DNA from 4 places in the Lentibacillus songyuanensis genome. Region 1 is predicted to be linked to each of the others. Evidence: predicted binding sites of a transcription regulator. Region 1 holds the regulator's gene; each other region holds the start of a gene.
What was found. Region 1 encodes Rex, which represses fermentation and respiration genes when NADH is low (regulators of the CRP and FNR family bind a similar motif). Its sites were predicted from a motif close to TTGTGAAATATTTCACAA; they were not measured.

Region 1 (4,560 bases):
GAGAATAACGCTCGCTGCTCATCTTCATAGCGAAAAGAAACATCGTCCAGCTTTAGTACGTCATTTCCACTTCGGCGAGTGATGGTAAATGAGAAATTTGCGGAGGATTCATCACCAGCGGGTTTGTCCATTTTTTCCATCTTCTCTAACTGCTTCCTGCGTGATTGTGCGCGTTTTGTGGTGGAAGCCCGGACAATATTTTTTTGGATAAAAGACTCCATTCGCTTGATTTCGGTCTGTTGTTTTTCAAATTCCTTCATCTCTTGTTCAAAATTTAAAGCTTTTTGTTCAAGAAATTTGCTGTAGGTCCCATGATATTTTTTGGTTCGGTGATAGGAGATTTCGTAAACGATCGTAACGGTTTTATCCAGGAAATATCGGTCATGGGAAACGATGGTTACTGCTCCGGGATAATTGGTCAAATAATTTTCCAGCCATGCCAGTGTATCAATGTCGAGATGGTTGGTTGGCTCATCCAGGATCAACAATTCTGGTTTCATTAAAAGCAATTTCCCCAATGCCAGACGTGTTTTCTGGCCTCCACTTAATTCATTAATCGGTGTTGCATCATCATAATCGAGAAAATGGAGACCAGCCAGTACGGATTTAATATCTGTTTCATAGCGATATCCGCCACCAGCTTCAAATGCCTGTTGTTTGTTATCGTATTCTTTCAACAGCTGGTCATATTCTTTCGTTGACATGGAGGCTGCGTTTGCCATTTGCTCTTCCATACGCCGTAACTGTTTTTCCTGTTCCATTAAATGCTGAAAAACCGTAAGCATTTCCTCCCATATTGTTTTATCGGACTCCAGTCCAGTATGCTGTGACAGGTAGCCAATGGAAAGATCTTTCGGTTTGTGTATTTCTCCATCATCATACGAGAGCTCTCCAGCCATAATTTTCAATAGTGTTGACTTTCCTGCGCCGTTCCTCCCAACAATCGCAATTCGGTCTTTGTCTTGTATTTCCAGCTTTATATTAGATAAAATTTGCTCCGCACCAAAGGATTTGGAGATGTCATTTAACTGCATGATAATCATTTCGTTCACCTCATCCACAATAGTGTATCGTATTATTGGCATGTTAGAAAGGGGGATGGTTAAATCTCTCCTTTAACCGGGCACTTCTGCTTTTAAAATCTTTGTGAATTTAATCACGACTTATTGATTCTTTTCTGATAAACTAAGAGATGTAGGCAACGAATAGTGAAATGGGGTTGAGCAAATGGCAGATTTCACCCACTTTAATCAACAAGGTCGCGCCCGAATGGTTGATATAAGTGAAAAGGCTGAAACAGAACGGACAGCTATTGCAGCGTCTAGTGTAAAGGTCTCAGAAGAAATTTATCAAAAAATCAACGATAATCAAATAGAGAAGGGGGATGTGCTGGCGGTAGCACAAGTGGCTGGAATCATGGCTGCTAAGAAAACGTCAGACTGGATCCCTATGTGTCACCCATTGCCATTAAAAGGAATTGATATTACGTTTGATTGGCATATGGATGGGGGCAGGTTTGAATTATGTATTAAAGTATTTGTGAAAACAAAAGGAAGTACAGGTGTAGAAATGGAGGCACTAACTGCCGCTTCTGCAACTGCATTAACGATTTATGATATGTGCAAAGCGATTGATAAGGGAATGATCATCGGGGAAACTTGTCTTTTAGAGAAAAAAGGCGGGAAATCTGGGGATTACTATCGCGAACGGGAAGGAGAGTAAGATGGAACAGCATAAAATTCCACAAGCAACAGCAAAACGACTACCGTTATATTATCGATTTTTAAATAATTTACATCATCAAGGGAAAACACGGGTTTCATCGAAGGAATTAAGCGATGCGGTCAAGGTTGATTCCGCAACGATTCGACGGGATTTCAGTTATTTTGGGGCATTGGGTAAAAAGGGATATGGTTACAATGTCGAATATTTGCTTGGGTTCTTTCGGAAAACGTTGGATCAGGATGAGATGACCAAGGTTGCGTTAATTGGTGTCGGCAACCTCGGGACGGCATTTTTACATTATAACTTTATGAAAAACAATAATACGAAAATCGTCATGGCGTTTGACACGAATGCAAGCAAAGTAGGAACAGACGTTGGCGGGGTGCCTGTTTATCATATTGATGAACTGGAGGACAAGCTAAATGACGTCAAGGTTGCCATCTTAACCGTTCCAGCCAGTGAAGCGGACGGAATCACCGAACGACTTGTGGAACAGGGAATTGCCGGGATTCTTAACTTTACCCCGGCGAGGATTACGGTTCCAGAGAGTATTCGGGTGCACCACATTGATTTGGCTGTTGAACTGCAATCCCTTGTGTATTTTTTAAAGCATTACCCTTTGGACTAACGATGAACATCGCGTTAGTCTTTTTTTTGGGGATAAAATGAACAAATTAGGTTATGTATCATACAGTATATTAGTCATCTTTTGTTGAAACAGTTTATACATGGGGACAGCAAGATAAAGATGGGAAAAGGATTTGATTGGAAATGGCAGTTGTGCAGACGGGGAAGTGGCTTGAAGAATATCTCACGAAGAAGGAGAAGGAAACATCACGAGCAAAGATCAGAAAAATTCAGCAGGAGCAAATCAGTAAACGACTTATCTCCTATTTCCAACCTGCAACAGCGGCAGAGATTCATATGCATCTATTGGTAAACGGCCTCTTTTCGCCAAGTTCAAATGATAAAGCAATTATCCAATCATTGGTTGAAAATAAGTGTTGGGACACGATAAAGACGTTGCTTGCCAAGCTCCGTAAAGATTGGGACGGTCCAGATGTACCCGTGTTTATTTTCCCCTCTGATGAACAAAACCGGAGTCTCCAGACTGATTTTAATGGATTATCTGGTTTATCCTACGAAGATAAGGTTTTTTTATTCATTACCCGACACAATAAAAAAGTAGAGTTGGAGAAACTGCTGACACATGAATACAATCACGTATGCCGGCTCCAATATTTGAATAAGCGGGATTCAAAGGTCGATATACTGGATTCCATTGTCCTGGAGGGCTTAGCCGAAATGGCTGTTCAGGAGCGGCTAGGGCAGGAGCATATTGCTCGTTGGGCAACCATTTATTCATCTAGTACGGCTCAACGACACTGGGAGAAGTGGTTGAAATCAAATCTATCCGTGAAAAAAACACAGCGTCGACATGTTGAATTGTTGTATGGAAATGGCTTTATTCCAAAATGGGCTGGCTATAATGCGGGATATCATATGGTGTCGTCGTATATGAAAAACACCGAAAGAACGATAAAGTCAACATTGGATGTACCAGCGGAAACCATTCTTGAGATGTCGGATTTTTCAAGGTAAGATCAAAAAGTCCGCCATTGTAGCATAGCAGACTTTTTGATAACATTTTGTGGGCGAAAGGAAAGAGGAATTTAAACGAATAGGATTACCAGAAGAATAAAGGGCTAAATGCTGCGATGGCGGTAAGGGCGATTCCCGAGGCAAAACCAAGGCCGAAGCCGCCCCAGCCGCCACCCCAACCCCATCCACCATATCCGTAGCCGAATCCACCAAGATTTCTATTTCCCATTGGACGCAGGTATACATGGGTATTATTGACACGATCAATTACCCCACGATGTATCCGGCCATCCCTTGTTCTGATTTGAACAGGTCTACCAACACATCGCATGCATTGATGGTAATAAGGATTTACAGGCATCTTTGAATTTACTCCTTTCATGAACAATATTGATTTATATGATTGTGTGTATCTACAACAAAGGTGAAAAAACGAAGCATTCCACTGCTGTAATATTACCTTATGCAGTTATCCCCCTTCTGATTGGACAAAAAGCTCAATATTGCTTAAAAAACAGGAACGGGAAGTGAAACAATGGAAAGCTACACCTATCATGATTTACTGGCGTATCTCGGGGTGGGCGGGGCGCATCCGGGTGGCTTGGCAGTTACGAAAGAAATCTTACGGGATCTTCCTATTAAACCAACGGACCATATTCTTGATGCAGGTTGCGGGACGGGGCAAACGGCAGCTTATTTAGTAAACACATATGGTTGTCATGTAACAGCTATCGATCAGCATCCCATGATGGTTGAGAAGGCACGAGAACGGTTTAGCAATCAAAAGAACCAGGTCGATTTGCTGGAGGGAAATGTAGAAGCAATGGATTTAGAAACAGGATCGTTTGATTTCATTGTCGTGGAGTCGGTAACCGTCTTCACCACTATTCGAAAGACGGTGAACGAATACGCCCGCCTTTTGCGTAAGGGCGGTATTCTCCTTGATCTGGAAATGACTGCAGGCTTCCCTTTTGCTAAGGAAGAAATCGATGAATTCCAATCATTATATGGTATACGAGAGGTCCCGGGACAAGCGGAATGGATGCAGCTGTTTAAAACGGCCGGATTTCACACTGTGGCTATCGTCAAGGAACATACGGTTGCTGAAGCGGTAAATGAGGAGTCTTTTCAGGCCGATGCGGTTTTTGACCAGGAAATAGACTTATCCGAACCACTTGATCCTGTGTTATATGAAATTTGGTTTCAGCATCAAGCGTTAACACAAAGATTTGC
Region 2 (4,560 bases), on a different contig from region 1:
CTTTCATACGGATTCGGACTTTTACGCCTATGACGGACCAGATGATAAAGAGACTAAATCGAAATGCCAAATTTGACATAACTGATGATGAATTACCATTTTAGAAACGATGAAGAATTTTACCAATTAGAGAGTAAGATGGTGGTATTAAAGATGGGCAAGCATAATAAAACAAGTAAATGGATATTTACTATTGGAATATTTCTCTTCGCTCTTGGCTTTGCATTTAACCATGGGACAGATACCACTGAATCCTACACATACTTTTCCAAACCTTTAATTGTATTAGGCTTAATCGTGGTCATCGTCTCGAATTTCCTAAAAACAAAATCAAGAAGATAAATTGGAATAGCACGTTTACGCCCTATTATAAAGGACAGGTGCATCTGATCCCATTTTATCCAGCTCATACAAAAGTACACTGGACAAAAAATAGGGAGATACAGGACATTCAAGTGACAGTAAAAATTGCCGGACTAGACGCGTTTTAAAAAGCCGCTTCATGCCGCAACATGAAGCGGTGCAAGGAACAAAGGCTAAGTTCGCAACGTCCAGTTGCAACGCCTTTGTGACCTGCATCGTGCAGGCCCGAACAGAATCGGACCTTTACGGGCAGTTGACCCCCCACTTATCTTTTTTTGTTTCACCTCAAAATCTTGAAGTGGGAGTCTTACTGCCAGTTAAGGCGGGATTAAATCAAATAAAACATTGTGAAAATGAGCCTAAACGGTGGGAGGCTTAATTTCGTTGGGCATAGTCAACGCCAGCAGCGTCCCACTTTATTCTCCATCCACCACTTCTTTCAAAATCTCATACGAACGTTTTTGCTTATCCTTGTCATAAATATACGATACGGCCATGAGTTCATCCACGTTATATTTCTCCTGGAAACTGGTTAGCTGTTCTCGAATCGTATCTTTACTGCCCATTAACGTCATACTGGACATGGACATAGCTGCTTGTTTCTCTTGTGAACTCCAGAGCTCATCCATGTTTTCGACTGGTGGACTGAGTGGTGTTTTTGCTCCACGAATAACATTTAATGCAAATTGCTGTAAGGTTGTGCCTTCAAATTTCGCCTCTTGATCTGTTTCATCCGCAATGACATTGAGGCACACCATCATATATGGCTCATCCAAGTATTCCGATGGTTGGAAGTGCTCGCGATAAATCGAAATGGCATCCTCCATAAATCTAGGAGCAAAATGGGAAGCAAATACATACGGCAATCCCAGTTCAGCTGCTAAATGAGCGGAGTTTGGGGAAGATCCAAGAATATAGATTGGGATATTGGTGTCCACACCCGGATATGCTTTGACGAATCCTTGGCTTTCTTCCGGCCCGAAATAGGTAAGTAGCGATTGGATATCATTCGGAAATGTATAGACTGTATCGCTATTTGACCGTCTTAATGCGCTAGCGGTTAACTGATCCGTTCCAGGCGCCCGTCCCAGTCCTAAGTCCAGACGATCTGGATAGATGGTAGCCATCGTTCCGAATTGTTCCGCAACAACCAAAGGCGCATGGTTCGGCAGCATGACTCCGCCGGATCCAACACGAATATGCTCCGTATGTTCCAGCGCATGTTTAATCAAAATGGAGGTAGCAGAACTTACTAATGTGGATGTATTATGATGCTCCGCTATCCAATATCGTGTATAGCCCATCTTATCGGTAGCCTGTGCCAAATCGACCATATCATCGATCGCTTCCTTTGCGCCGCCACCCTGGCGAATGGGAGCTAGATTTAAGACCGATACAGGAATATTTATAGTTGCCATAGCAATTACCTCTTTTCTTGATAACGTTTCGCATTTATTGTAGCAATAAGTTTAGGTGAAACAAACTTAATTGCTTGGTACCAGTTGTAGTGGGGGATTGAGTCGCTGATAAAAGCCGCGAAACCGCTGATAAATGACTTTGAATCGCTGATAAAATATACAAAATCGATGTATGAACAACGACAAAATCTTTTTCCCGTAGCTTAAAAAAGAGAAGCACCTTTAGTGGATTCCCACCAGAGACATCTGCAAAAAAACATACCTAATCCAAAATACAAAAGTATGTGTTTTCTTTTTTAAAAAAATAGGATATACTATATATGAATAGTCATACAATAATAAAAACCGTAGACGCTGTAACGTCTACGGTACAATAATAGACCGAACCCCATCAAGAGGGACGGCGTATTTAGGTTTAATAACCCCTAACGCGTGTCAAGCATATGAGGGGTTATTTTTTATCGTTTTTATCGGACATCATAAACGCTATTAACATCCTAAAGGATATCATAAGCGTTAAACAATTAATGTCCATAGGCGTCACCTCCCTTCTTGGAATCATCCAAAAAAGGAAAAAAGGTACGCCACCCCTCATATGAAGTCAATCTATTGTTACATAACTTTATAGCATGTTTTGTTTAAAATGGAGATTTAGATGTTGCGATATTTCTTCCAATTTTGTATTGTTTGAAAGATATTCATATCGATGAAATACTCGTTTATAGTAACGTTAACCTTTTCATTGTCTTCCCCACTCAATTATATTATCATATATAATGTTGACTAAAAGATATATTAATATGTGAAAACAATCACTATTACAATGTGGCTTGGAAATTTATTTCCCTGACACATGATTAGTAAATTTTCTATAAAGCAGGGGAGAAGAACATTGAAAATCGGAATTGATAAGATCGGCTTTTATACACCACATTTATATGTAGACATGAACAAACTAGCTGTCAGCAGAAATGTAGAACCGGAGAAATTTACAATCGGAATTGGTCAGGAAAAGATGGCGATTCCATCCCTTACTCAGGATGCTGTTTCGCTTGCAGCCAATGCGGCACTGGAAATATTGGATGATGCGGATAAAGAAGCGATTGATTTTGTTATCTTTGGGACCGAGTCAGGGATCGATAACTCCAAATCGGCGGCAGTTTATGTCCATAACTTATTAGGGCTTCCTTCAAGTGCCCGAGCGATTGAAGTAAAACAGGCTTGTTATGGGGCAACTGCCGGGATACAAATGGCAAAGGGTCATATTGCCTTAAATCCAGATAGTAAGGTATTGGTACTAGGCTCAGATATTGCAAGATATGGCTTGAACACATCCGGTGAAGCAACCCAAGGGGCAGGAGCGGTGGCACTATTGATCAGTGCGAATCCGAAAATCATGACACTTGAACAGCATCATGCCTACCATACTTCCGACATCATGGATTTCTGGCGACCAATTAACTCTGACATCGCGTTTGTGGATGGAAAATTTTCCAACGAACAGTACATTGCGTTTTTCAATGACGTTTGGGAACAGTACAAAGAAAAAACTGGCCTGAAACTTCATGATTATGAAGCAATCTGTTATCATTTACCATACACAAAGATGGGAAAAAAGGCATTACGCACCATTTTGGATGAAGGAAGCCAAGCGGATCAGGAGCGGTTGATGGACAACTATCAAATTAGTACCTCGTATAACCGGATGGTTGGCAATATTTATACGGGGTCATTGTATTTGAGTTTGTTATCGTTACTGGAACAAAAAGAGGACTTGGAGGCTGGATCCAGAATCGGTTTATATAGTTATGGCTCGGGGGCAGTAGGAGAGTTCTTCAGTGGAATTTTGGAAGCAAATTATCGGAAAAACCTTTATATAACGCAGCATGAAAAGCTATTTTCTGAACGAACGGAGCTAACTGTTCCTGAATATGAAGCCATTTTTTCGGAAATCTTACCAACGAATGATGTGGAATTGGATATCGCTCAGGATCCAGCAACCATCTGTTTTGCAGGTATAACCGATAATAAGCGTCAGTATGTAAATAAATCAAAATAAATGCAAATGCAACTAAAATATCAGAACCATAGTGAAAGTCAATGCTATGGTTCTATTTTCATTTTCTTGTTAGGTTTGAGTAGAAAAGTATATAATAATAGTAAATTTAATTGGAATGGGCTTGCTACTTTTCTAAAGAAAGGACAATCAAAATGGAATCAACAATCGAATCATTACCGGAAAATGAAATTCTGACTATATTGCGCGCTGCAGATGAGATTATTGCGCAAGGCGGCCGGAATATAATTAACATATTAAACTCCGGGAAACAGGTTGATCGTAGCGAAGCATTAGAAAGGCAGAAGGAATTGGACGAGCTGTTACAAGGGTCTGCGCCACATGATTTATGGTTGAAATGCTGGGAATGTGGCGAACGCTTTCCATTTACAAGCGGTGAACAAAAATTTTTTAAAGAAAAGGGATTTCAATTGCCGAAACGCTGTCCAAGCTGTCGGCAAGAACGTAAATTTGAGCAGTTCTTTGGAATAGTAGACGAGTAGAATGCATGTGAGGGAGCGTTCGTGAATGAATAACTCTGAAATAATAAATGATCCATGGGATGCAAGTCTTTACGATAAAAAGCACGGATTCGTTTCCAAATATGGAAATGACGTCATCGACATATTGGAGCCAAACAAGGGAGAGTCTATTCTCGATCTCGGATGTGGAACTGGAGATTTAGCAAAAACCCTTCATGATCTGGGTGTTCAGGTTATTGGA
Region 3 (4,560 bases), on a different contig from region 1:
AAACCCAATTACATCCATCAATCGTATGGAGGTTCCAGAGGACGTTATGCAAGAACGCCAACTGGAAGATGTTGTCAAAGCAGTCAGTGCAAATAAAGATGCAATTTTGCAGGGGATCGAACTATTGGCATCGCTTCATGACCAAGGCATCCTGGAGATGGTAAATGCGCTTATTGTTCATAAAGAAGAGGCAATCGAAAATGTCATGAGTGAGTTAAATAAAGATCAATATACTTCGATCCTGGAAAACCTGGGAAAAGCAGTATTTCTAATTGGTGAATTAAGAATGGATGACATTCAATATTTTACTGAAAAAATTAACCGTGGCCTGGATGAAGCACGGATATATGAACGGACCGAGCGCACACGACCAATGGATCTGCTGAAGGCTCTAAAGGATCCGGAAATTAATAAAAGCATCACGATGTTATTGCAATTTTTACGGGGGATGGGGAAGTAATAAGTAACAGAAATAGAAAATGAATAAAGGGCTAGGACGATAATGTTGTAGCTATCGAGAAATTCGAACGATCATTCAAGTTTCATCAATAGGAACTCGAATTCGTTCGGATTTTCTTTTTAACGACAGTAAATAGATATACTGTGACATAAAAAGGACGTTGATTTTTAAATACGAGTGCCGCTGCCGCCGTCCGGGATCGCTACGGTCGGATGCTTTCCGCGGGCTCGCGATGAGCCTCCTCGATCGCAAAGAACGCTCACTGCGGGGTCTCATCGTCTTCGCTTTCCCGCTGGAGTCACCGCCCGTAGCGATCCCGGACTGGTTAGGCTATTTATACACTTGCACACATCGTACCAGCGAAGTAAAAACACAGAGACTCCAGCCGCCCGCTAAAAAGCGTAGTGTTTTTCCGTAGTGGCAATTTAATCGCCATCTCATTTTACGTCGCAGTTTTCATCAACTGCGTCCTAAGAACTTTTTTTTGAAAAGGGAACAGTTTAAATTCCCATTTTGTAACGGTACGTCTTTAGTGTGTAAAGCTTCCGTGATGTTCCTATCTCTTTAATATGTTTTGAGAGCATTCATATTAAAACAATTCATCCTCCAGCTTCTCGGTGTTTAAGATGAATAGTCCTGTTTTGTCTGATGTCAGCAGTTGCTGCTTTTTTAGCTGGGTTAATGTACGACTGACTGTTTCTCGGCTGGAGCCAATCATGTTGGCAAGCTCCCGATTCGTAAAGTGGGTATCAATTCTGATTTGATCATCTTCCAGCTGGCTTCCATAATGTCGCGAAAGGCGTAACAACAGCATAATTATTTGCTCATACGTATTATGCAGGATTTTTTCTTCTAGTCTATTCTGCAAATCGACAATTTTGTCACCAAGAACCTTGAATAACTTCACACAAATTTCCGGATGAGTGATGAGAAAATTTTCAAAGGAGCGAATCGGAATATAGATCAGGACTGCATCCTCAAGGACTTCAGCATGTGCGGGGTAGTCATCCTTCCTGAAAAATCCTTGATGCGGAAACATGTCATCAGGCTGCAAAACATTGACAATTTGTTCTTTTCCATGGAAATCGGTTTTATATATTTTAACTTTTCCTTCATGGATAAAATAAACATTTGTCAGGGGATCTCCCTGCATAAAGATATGTGTCCCATGACGATACATACGAGATTTGGCGAGTTCTACAATAGGTTCCATTTCATAATCGGTTAAATCCTTAAATAATGGTACCTTTTGCAGAAGTTCTTTAATGGATTGACTGTTCATATTTTACCACACTCCTTTTTATCCCGTCTTAACGGGAAGTACGACCCCCACTTCAAGATTTTGAGGTGAAACTAAAAAAGATAAGTGGGGGGCAACTGGCATGACAAAGGCCCGATTCTGTTTTCAGCCTGTACGATGCAGGTCATAAAGGCGTTGCAACAGACGCCTGGGTTCTTAGCCTTTGTTCTTCTGTCCCAGTGGGGGAGAAAGAGCAGGCTAAAACCGTCACGTCCTTATGCCTTCACCTGCACCAGCACGTCTGAGTGCGTCGAAAACCCCACTGAATGAAGTTTCACTTTTATTAACGAATTTCCTGGAGGTATCAATACCTTCATTCTAACACGTAACATCAATGATATAATCGCCAATTGTGAACAGTTTTTGATAGCGTGATAAAGATCATAGCAAAAGGATGTTAAGGCTCACATCTATGATCGTAAATAACCTTTATGATAATAGTGTATAAAAAATAGACTACAGGAGGTAACGTAAATGAATAAGATTGAGTATACAACCAAAATCCATGCACCGGAAATTGATCCACGCAACCGTCATCCAAAAATTTTCGAGGTGTTTGATAATTTAAAGTCCGGAGAATATATGGAGCTTTCCAATGATCATGACCCAAAACCGCTCCACTACCAGTTAATGATTGAACGGGGAGAGGAAACATTTACATGGGCATATACGGAAGAAGGACCTGGCATATGGCGAGTGGCAATTGGTAAAAAATAAGATATAATTAAGGCTCTTGATCCAACAAGAGTCTTTTCAATCCCGCTTATTATGTGAACTTCATCACATCACCTACAGGAAAATAGTAGTACAGTAAGGGAAGCATGAAAAAGATTGGAGCTGGTACCATGTTTTCACAGGATTATAATGAAAATCCTTTTATCGTAATTTGGGAATTAACCCGCGCATGCGCATTAAAATGTTTGCATTGCCGCGCTGAGGCTCAGTATCATCGTGATCCTAGGGAATTAACACTCGCTGAGGGAAAAAAATTGATTGATGATATTTATGATATGGATAATCCCATGCTTGTTTTTACAGGTGGTGATCCACTGGAACGGCCAGATGTCTTTGAGATTGCAGAATATGCGGTAAATAAAGGTGTTCGCGTTTCCATGACACCTTCTGCGACACCTAATGTGACCAAAGAAGCAATGAAAAAAGCAAAAGATGTTGGGTTGGCGCGTTGGGCGTTTAGTATTGACGGACATTGTGCAGAAGTTCATGACCATTTTCGCGGTACATCCGGTTCGTTTGATTTAACTATGAATGCTATTAACTATTTACATGAGTTGGATATGCCATTACAAATTAACACAGTCATTTCACGCTACAACGTTGATTATTTGGATGAACTGGCAGAAATGGTCGAACGGCTTGATTGTGTGCTATGGAGTGTCTTCTTTCTTGTTCCAACAGGACGTGGAAAAGAAGAAGATATGATTTCTCCAGCTGAGCATGAACGTGTGTTGCGATGGCTATATAATTTGTCAAAGCGGGTGCCATTTGATATCAAGACAACGGCAGCACAGCACTACCGGCGTGTGGTGATTCAGGGGAAAATGCGGGAGCATAAGGGGAAAAGTGATGCCGATCATATTATGTATGAAGACGCATTGATGTCAGGGAAAACAGGCCAGATTGATGGACTCGGACGCGCGCCTAAAGGGGTTAATGATGGTAACGGATTCGTTTTTATCTCCCACACTGGTGATGTTTACCCAAGTGGTTTATTGCCGATTAAAGCTGGCAATGTCCGGACAACACCACTAGCAACAATCTATCGGGAGTCAGAGGTATTTCAAAATTTGCGGAATCCGGATAAATATAAGGGGAAATGCGGCGTTTGTGAATTTCGTTTTGTTTGTGGCGGATCCAGATCCAGGGCATACAATGTGACCGGAGATTATATGGAATCGGAGCCATATTGCGTGTATATTCCTAAAGTAATGCGCGGAAAAAACCGAAAAAACAGGGCCGTACAATCAAAATAAAAAGCTCCCTCTTCGGAAGCTTTTACGTTCTATTTGAGTAGCTGTGATGGCTGCCTTACATCCAATGTGTATTAATGAATGCTGCACAGGACTACTGGACAGTCTTCACAGTTTATTTCTTCTTTTAAAAAGTTTAGATTATGGATAATAATATGCCCTTTTTTCATGGAGATAATAAGATTTCGTTTCAGGTCATTTAAAGACCGGTTGACGCTTTCCCGTGACGTACCACAGAAATTGGCCAGTTCCTGATTGGTTAGAAGGATATCAATATAAATATCTCCGTTTTCCTGTTTACGGCCATAGCTGTTTGATAATCGAATTAATGTGGAATAGAGGGCGCCTTTCTTACCATGTAGTACGAGATCGCGGAATCGGGTCTGGTCCCGGCGGTAAGATTCACTCATAATCTTCATAAACTCGATTGCAAGACTAGCATTATTGATCAATTCTTCTTCTAAATATGCCTTTTTAATGACGGCTACTTCACCGTCTTCGAGCACTTTAGCATTCAGAATATATTTTACCTCGTCGTATAGAGAGAGTTCCCCGATAATATCGCCTTTGTTACAGATTCTTAGCGTAAGTTCACGTCCGTCGGGTGATAGTTTTCCGATTTGGATTCTGCCTGATTTTATGATATATAATTCCTCCGCGTTTTGCCCTTCCGAAAATAAATAGGTGTCTTTTCTGATTGGTTTCGTATGGTCAACGGAGTCAAGAACGGCTTTTAAATCATCGGATAGATCGGGCTTAAGATATGCCTGCAGCATAAGTAATAACCACCTTTTAGGAAAATCGTTTCCTTT
Region 4 (4,560 bases), on a different contig from region 1:
AAATGATTTCGGTGCCATTTGCTAGTGCAGCTTGATGTACCCCGCCAGTGCGTCCAAACGTATCAGCCGTTTCGTCAAATCTGCCCATTAAACCCACAATTTGTTTACTTGATAGATTCGGTGCGCTGATAATCGTCTTTGCCGTTTGGACATCCTGTTTTAGATAAAACTCTCTACTCTTCCCACAACAAGAACCAATCCAACGCTCAGTTCGCTCCGTAAATGTCACAGGAAATTCAAGTTCAATATAGGCAAACCCTGACGTTTCATCGAGGGAAAGCTGTTTTATCTGATCGAATGTACGAATAATTCCTTCTGAAGCTAAAAAGCCGATAACCAACTCACGTAAATGCGTTGGTGTGCATACAATTGTTGCATACTGTTCTCCATTTATCATGACGGTTATCGCTGTTTCCCTGGCGATTTCGTCTTCTTCCACAGTTTGCAGATGATGATGAAATTTCGTTGTTTTCCATGTTGTTGTACTATGCCCGCTCACACCCATCCCCCTTTCTTCTACAGATATACACATCCTTAAATAAGTTACTTGTTCAAGAGAAGGATAAAGAACCGTCACTATTACTTGCCATATGAATACTATGAGCAAATACAACTTGACCGCTAATATTCTGTCATAAATTTCTTATGAGCTGATGCGGTGTCATTCATTTTATCCCTCAACTTGAACATCATCTTAAATTCTATTTCAAGATGTTTCTTATCGTAATATTAGCGCTGCTCATAACCAATACCCGAAAATGATATATTTAAATCTTTCTGCTGTTCTCTTAATCGTTTCATATCAACCCTGATCCATAACGAAAGAAGTAAGGCAATAACAAATAAAATTCCAAAAATAATCATAGTTAAATTATAACTTTTACTCGTATCATAGATCAGCGACAATAATAATGGTCCGACAACGCCCCCCATTGCCCAGGCAGTTAAAATGTAGCCGTGGATGGCACCGAGTTGTTTCGTTCCAAAAATATCACCAATGTATGCAGGAACAGACGAAAACCCACCACCATAACAGGAGACAATAAGAAATACCAATACTTGAAATAAGATAACATTAAAGGATATCGGCAACAGAAAAAAGGCGATTACTTCAATTGCAAAGAAGGTAGTATATATGTTTGGGCGACCAATATAATCCGATAATGTTGCCCAGCCAATACGTCCACCACCATTAAATAACCCCATCACGCCAACCATGGCTGCTGCTGCGGCAGGTGTCATACCCGCAATTTGCTGCGCCATTGGGGAAGCAACAGAAATAATAGCAATGCCGCATGTAACATTTAAAAACAACATCATCCATAGTATCCAAAAGCGGCGAGTCTTAATTGCCTCATTTGCAGTAAGCTGGGACAAGTCTGATTTGACCTTTATGGCACCGTTTTGTTCCTTTTCATGAAAACCTTTAGGCGCCCATCCCGCCGGTGGTGGAGATAGATACAAGGATGCAAGGGTCATGACGATGAAATAAATAATTCCAAGTGTAAAAAATGTATTGGAAATTCCTACTATATCAATCAGTGAAGCGGCAGCCGGGCCACTGATTAAAGCGGCAAAGCCAAATCCCATAATTGCTAATCCAGTGGCAAGCCCCCGGTGATCTGGAAACCATTTAACCAATGTTGAAACAGGCGCAATATAACCGATCCCCAGGCCAATTCCACCAATAATCCCATAAAAGAAATATAATAAGGTTAATGATTCCATCGCTGTCGCAAGTCCTGATCCCGCTACACCAACACCAAAAAATAATGCAGCCAGCATCGCTGATTTCCTCGGACCATGCTTTTCAACAAATTTGCCCATAAATGCAGCGGCAAACCCTAAAATAAAAATTGCAATGCTAAATACCAGCGAGATTTGGGTTGTTTTCCAGCCGAATTGATCTGCCATCGGATTCGTAAATACACTCCAAGCATAAGCGGAACCAATACAAATGTGAACGCCAACACCACAAATAGCGATCAGCCAACGATTTTTCACCTTTTCCACCTCTAAGCCCCCTTATTTTTTTCGTGACTTTGAACATTTTGTGAACATATTTTAATATCAATTTAACACTCTGGTTTTTCCAAGTCAATTAAATAATTTGAATTTTTATAAAACTAATCTCTATATATAGGTAACATAATGGATTAAACGTAATTCATGTACGTCATTTTTAATTAATTGGCTTTCTTTTAAACATCTGTTAGGTATTACCTTAAAAAACCATGAAACGTGAACTTGTGACACAAATCACTACTTCGCTAATTGAAAATGATTATCATGTAGATAGATGGTTTACAATTTCACAGACGAGGTGATTCGAATGGATACAAATGACCCGATCGAATTGGATGTTCGTGAGGATCTCCGTTTAAAAAAGGAGCCTTTTGACAAAATCATGGGCACCGTGAAGCAACTGGAGGACGGGCAAGCCTTTATTTTACACGCTCCCTTTAATCCCGTTCCGTTGCATGCGATTTTAAAACGAAAAGGATTTACACATGAATCAGAAAGAATTGAGAAAAAACATTGGAAAGTCATATATACAAGAAAGGAGCATTCTGATAGTGGAAATTGATAATCGTGGCCTTGAACCACCAAAACCAATGATGCGGACTTTAAAGGCGCTTGATAAGATGAACAGCGGGGAATCTCTGGCAATTATAAATGACCGCCGCCCCATGTTTCTATACGAGGAATTAAATGATCGTGGTTATTTACACGAAACCGAACCACAGGAGGATGGAAGTTTCAAAATTCTCATTACAAAGACTGGTGATTAACAATGATGCCCAACATGAGCATGAAATCAAACACAACGATCAAATTACCATTATTATTTATTCTCTATGCATTGATTGCCTTTGTGCTGGCACAAATTATTCTGTTGTTTCAACATGAATTATTGGCCGCAGGAAGTTTTCGTGTTCCCGGCGTCTGGATGGGAGCACACTTTCTTCTTTTGGGATTTGCCGTAATGATTGCCATGGGCGCGATGTACCAGCTTGTTCCGGTTGCATTTCTTACTCCCATCTGGAACCAAACGTTTGGTTTTATTCAATTTGGCTTTACAGGGGCTGGTATTACTGCATTTGCATTGTTGCTTTATTGGAAGCCCGACAGCGCTATTTATGGTGGAGTTATCGCGATCATCGGGATTATCATGTTTATCATCCAGATGGGCGTAACCATTATGAAACAGCAGAAAAAAAATACGATGACCCTGTTTGTTCTAGGTGCCATTACTTGCTTTTTTCTGACGATCATTGCCGGATTTTTACTGGCATGGAACGTGGCGTTTGGCGGAATCGGTAACCACCAAAGCTTTTTGTACACCCACATTATCCTTGGCGTTGCCGGATGGTTTACATTATTGATTTTTGGGTTTTCCTATAAACTGGTACCCATGTTTAGTCTGTCTCACGGCTTTACGATGAAATGGGCAAAACTAGCTTTTTCCCTTTATATTGCAGGGATATTTGTCTTAATTGCTTCCAGCTGGATGGCTAGTTCAATTGGAATTAAAATGGGATGGTTTTTACTGCTGGCCGGTTTTATCGGCTTTTTTCTTGATATGCGAGAAATTTTGAATAAACGGATGAAGAAAAAATTAGATTGTCCATTTATGTTTTCGTTGTTAGCCATAGGGATTGGACTGGGGCTTCATTTTAGTGCATTTGTGCTTTATTTATTTGGGGTAACTAAACCCGTCATCTGGAGTTGGCTGATCTTTCTCTATGTGATGGGGTGGATCATCTTTAGCATCTTAGGCTATTTATATAAAATTGTACCATTTCTGTGGTGGACACATCGCTATTCGGAAAAAATCGGCAAGGAAAAAGTCCCCACATTAAAAGAGATGATCAATGAAAAGTTGGCCGTACTCCTATTTATCTTATTTATCATTAGCAGTCTGGGAGTATTGGTCGGAGGAGTGACGGGAATAAGTGATATCGTTCTATTATCCCAACTATTGCTTACGTTAACATCACTTGCTTATGCCGGATCCATTATTCGTGTGCTGTTTGTCTAATGACCAGAAAGGAGAGTTTAGTATGTCACTAGCATCTGAAGTCGGTGCTTCATTATTTGATGTTATTGATCCAGAGCTTGGTATCAATGTGATGGACTTAGGATTGATTTACGATATTGAGGTGGATGAGGATTCAAATGTAAGGATTATTATGACCCTTACCACACCAGGCTGTCCAATGCATGATAGTATTGCCAATGGTGTGAAATATCGGGTCAGCCAATTGAACGATGTAAAAGAAATTGATGTGGATCTCGTCTGGGAACCAGCCTGGTCACCAGCTAACATGAGTGATCGTGCCAAAGAAAGGCTTGGTTTTGCATGAAACGTGCACTTTTCTGATCCAGTTGCGCATGGGGCCAACGACTTCCGCCATAGTCAATAGACACTCCAAACGCCTTAGTTCGGGCGTTTTACGGTCTCTTGGCTATGGCTTTTGTCGTTAAACGGCCACGCTGCACTTTTCTGATCCAGTTGCACATGAGGCCAACGACTTCCGCCATAGTCAATAGACACTC

Region 2: a site for Rex is predicted at 2,582-2,599, ahead of WMZ97_RS13295 (hydroxymethylglutaryl-CoA synthase). Genes of this name have one in related genera too.
Region 3: a site for Rex is predicted at 2,529-2,546, ahead of WMZ97_RS19675 (TIGR04053 family radical SAM/SPASM domain-containing protein). Genes of this name have one in related genera too.
Region 4: a site for Rex is predicted at 2,248-2,265, ahead of WMZ97_RS19710 (DUF2249 domain-containing protein). Genes of this name have one in related genera too.

Annotation. Positions count from the first base shown of each region.
Region 1 is NZ_JBCLVH010000017.1:5,481-10,040, forward strand. It holds gene WMZ97_RS15330 (ABC-F family ATP-binding cassette domain-containing protein) at 1-1,043, opposite strand, end outside; gene moaC (cyclic pyranopterin monophosphate synthase MoaC) at 1,228-1,722, shown strand; gene WMZ97_RS15340 (redox-sensing transcriptional repressor Rex) at 1,724-2,353, shown strand; gene WMZ97_RS15345 (DUF2268 domain-containing protein) at 2,497-3,327, shown strand; gene WMZ97_RS15350 (hypothetical protein) at 3,413-3,688, opposite strand; gene WMZ97_RS15355 (class I SAM-dependent methyltransferase) at 3,863-4,560, shown strand, end outside.
Region 2 is NZ_JBCLVH010000013.1:8,631-13,190, forward strand. It holds gene WMZ97_RS13285 (hypothetical protein) at 1-76, shown strand, start outside; gene WMZ97_RS13290 (LLM class flavin-dependent oxidoreductase) at 780-1,781, opposite strand; gene WMZ97_RS13295 (hydroxymethylglutaryl-CoA synthase) at 2,674-3,840, shown strand; gene WMZ97_RS13300 (zinc-ribbon domain-containing protein) at 3,993-4,340, shown strand; gene WMZ97_RS13305 (class I SAM-dependent methyltransferase) at 4,366-4,560, shown strand, end outside.
Region 3 is NZ_JBCLVH010000030.1:13,478-18,037, reverse strand. It holds gene WMZ97_RS19690 (DUF1641 domain-containing protein) at 1-460, shown strand, start outside; gene WMZ97_RS19685 (Crp/Fnr family transcriptional regulator) at 1,050-1,742, opposite strand; gene WMZ97_RS19680 (DUF2249 domain-containing protein) at 2,235-2,477, shown strand; gene WMZ97_RS19675 (TIGR04053 family radical SAM/SPASM domain-containing protein) at 2,606-3,751, shown strand; gene WMZ97_RS19670 (Crp/Fnr family transcriptional regulator) at 3,823-4,524, opposite strand.
Region 4 is NZ_JBCLVH010000030.1:21,306-25,865, forward strand. It holds gene fdhD (formate dehydrogenase accessory sulfurtransferase FdhD) at 1-499, opposite strand, end outside; gene WMZ97_RS19705 (L-lactate MFS transporter) at 730-2,013, opposite strand; gene WMZ97_RS19710 (DUF2249 domain-containing protein) at 2,333-2,587, shown strand; gene WMZ97_RS19715 (DUF2249 domain-containing protein) at 2,616-2,792, shown strand; gene WMZ97_RS19720 (hypothetical protein) at 2,807-4,042, shown strand; gene WMZ97_RS19725 (metal-sulfur cluster assembly factor) at 4,065-4,367, shown strand.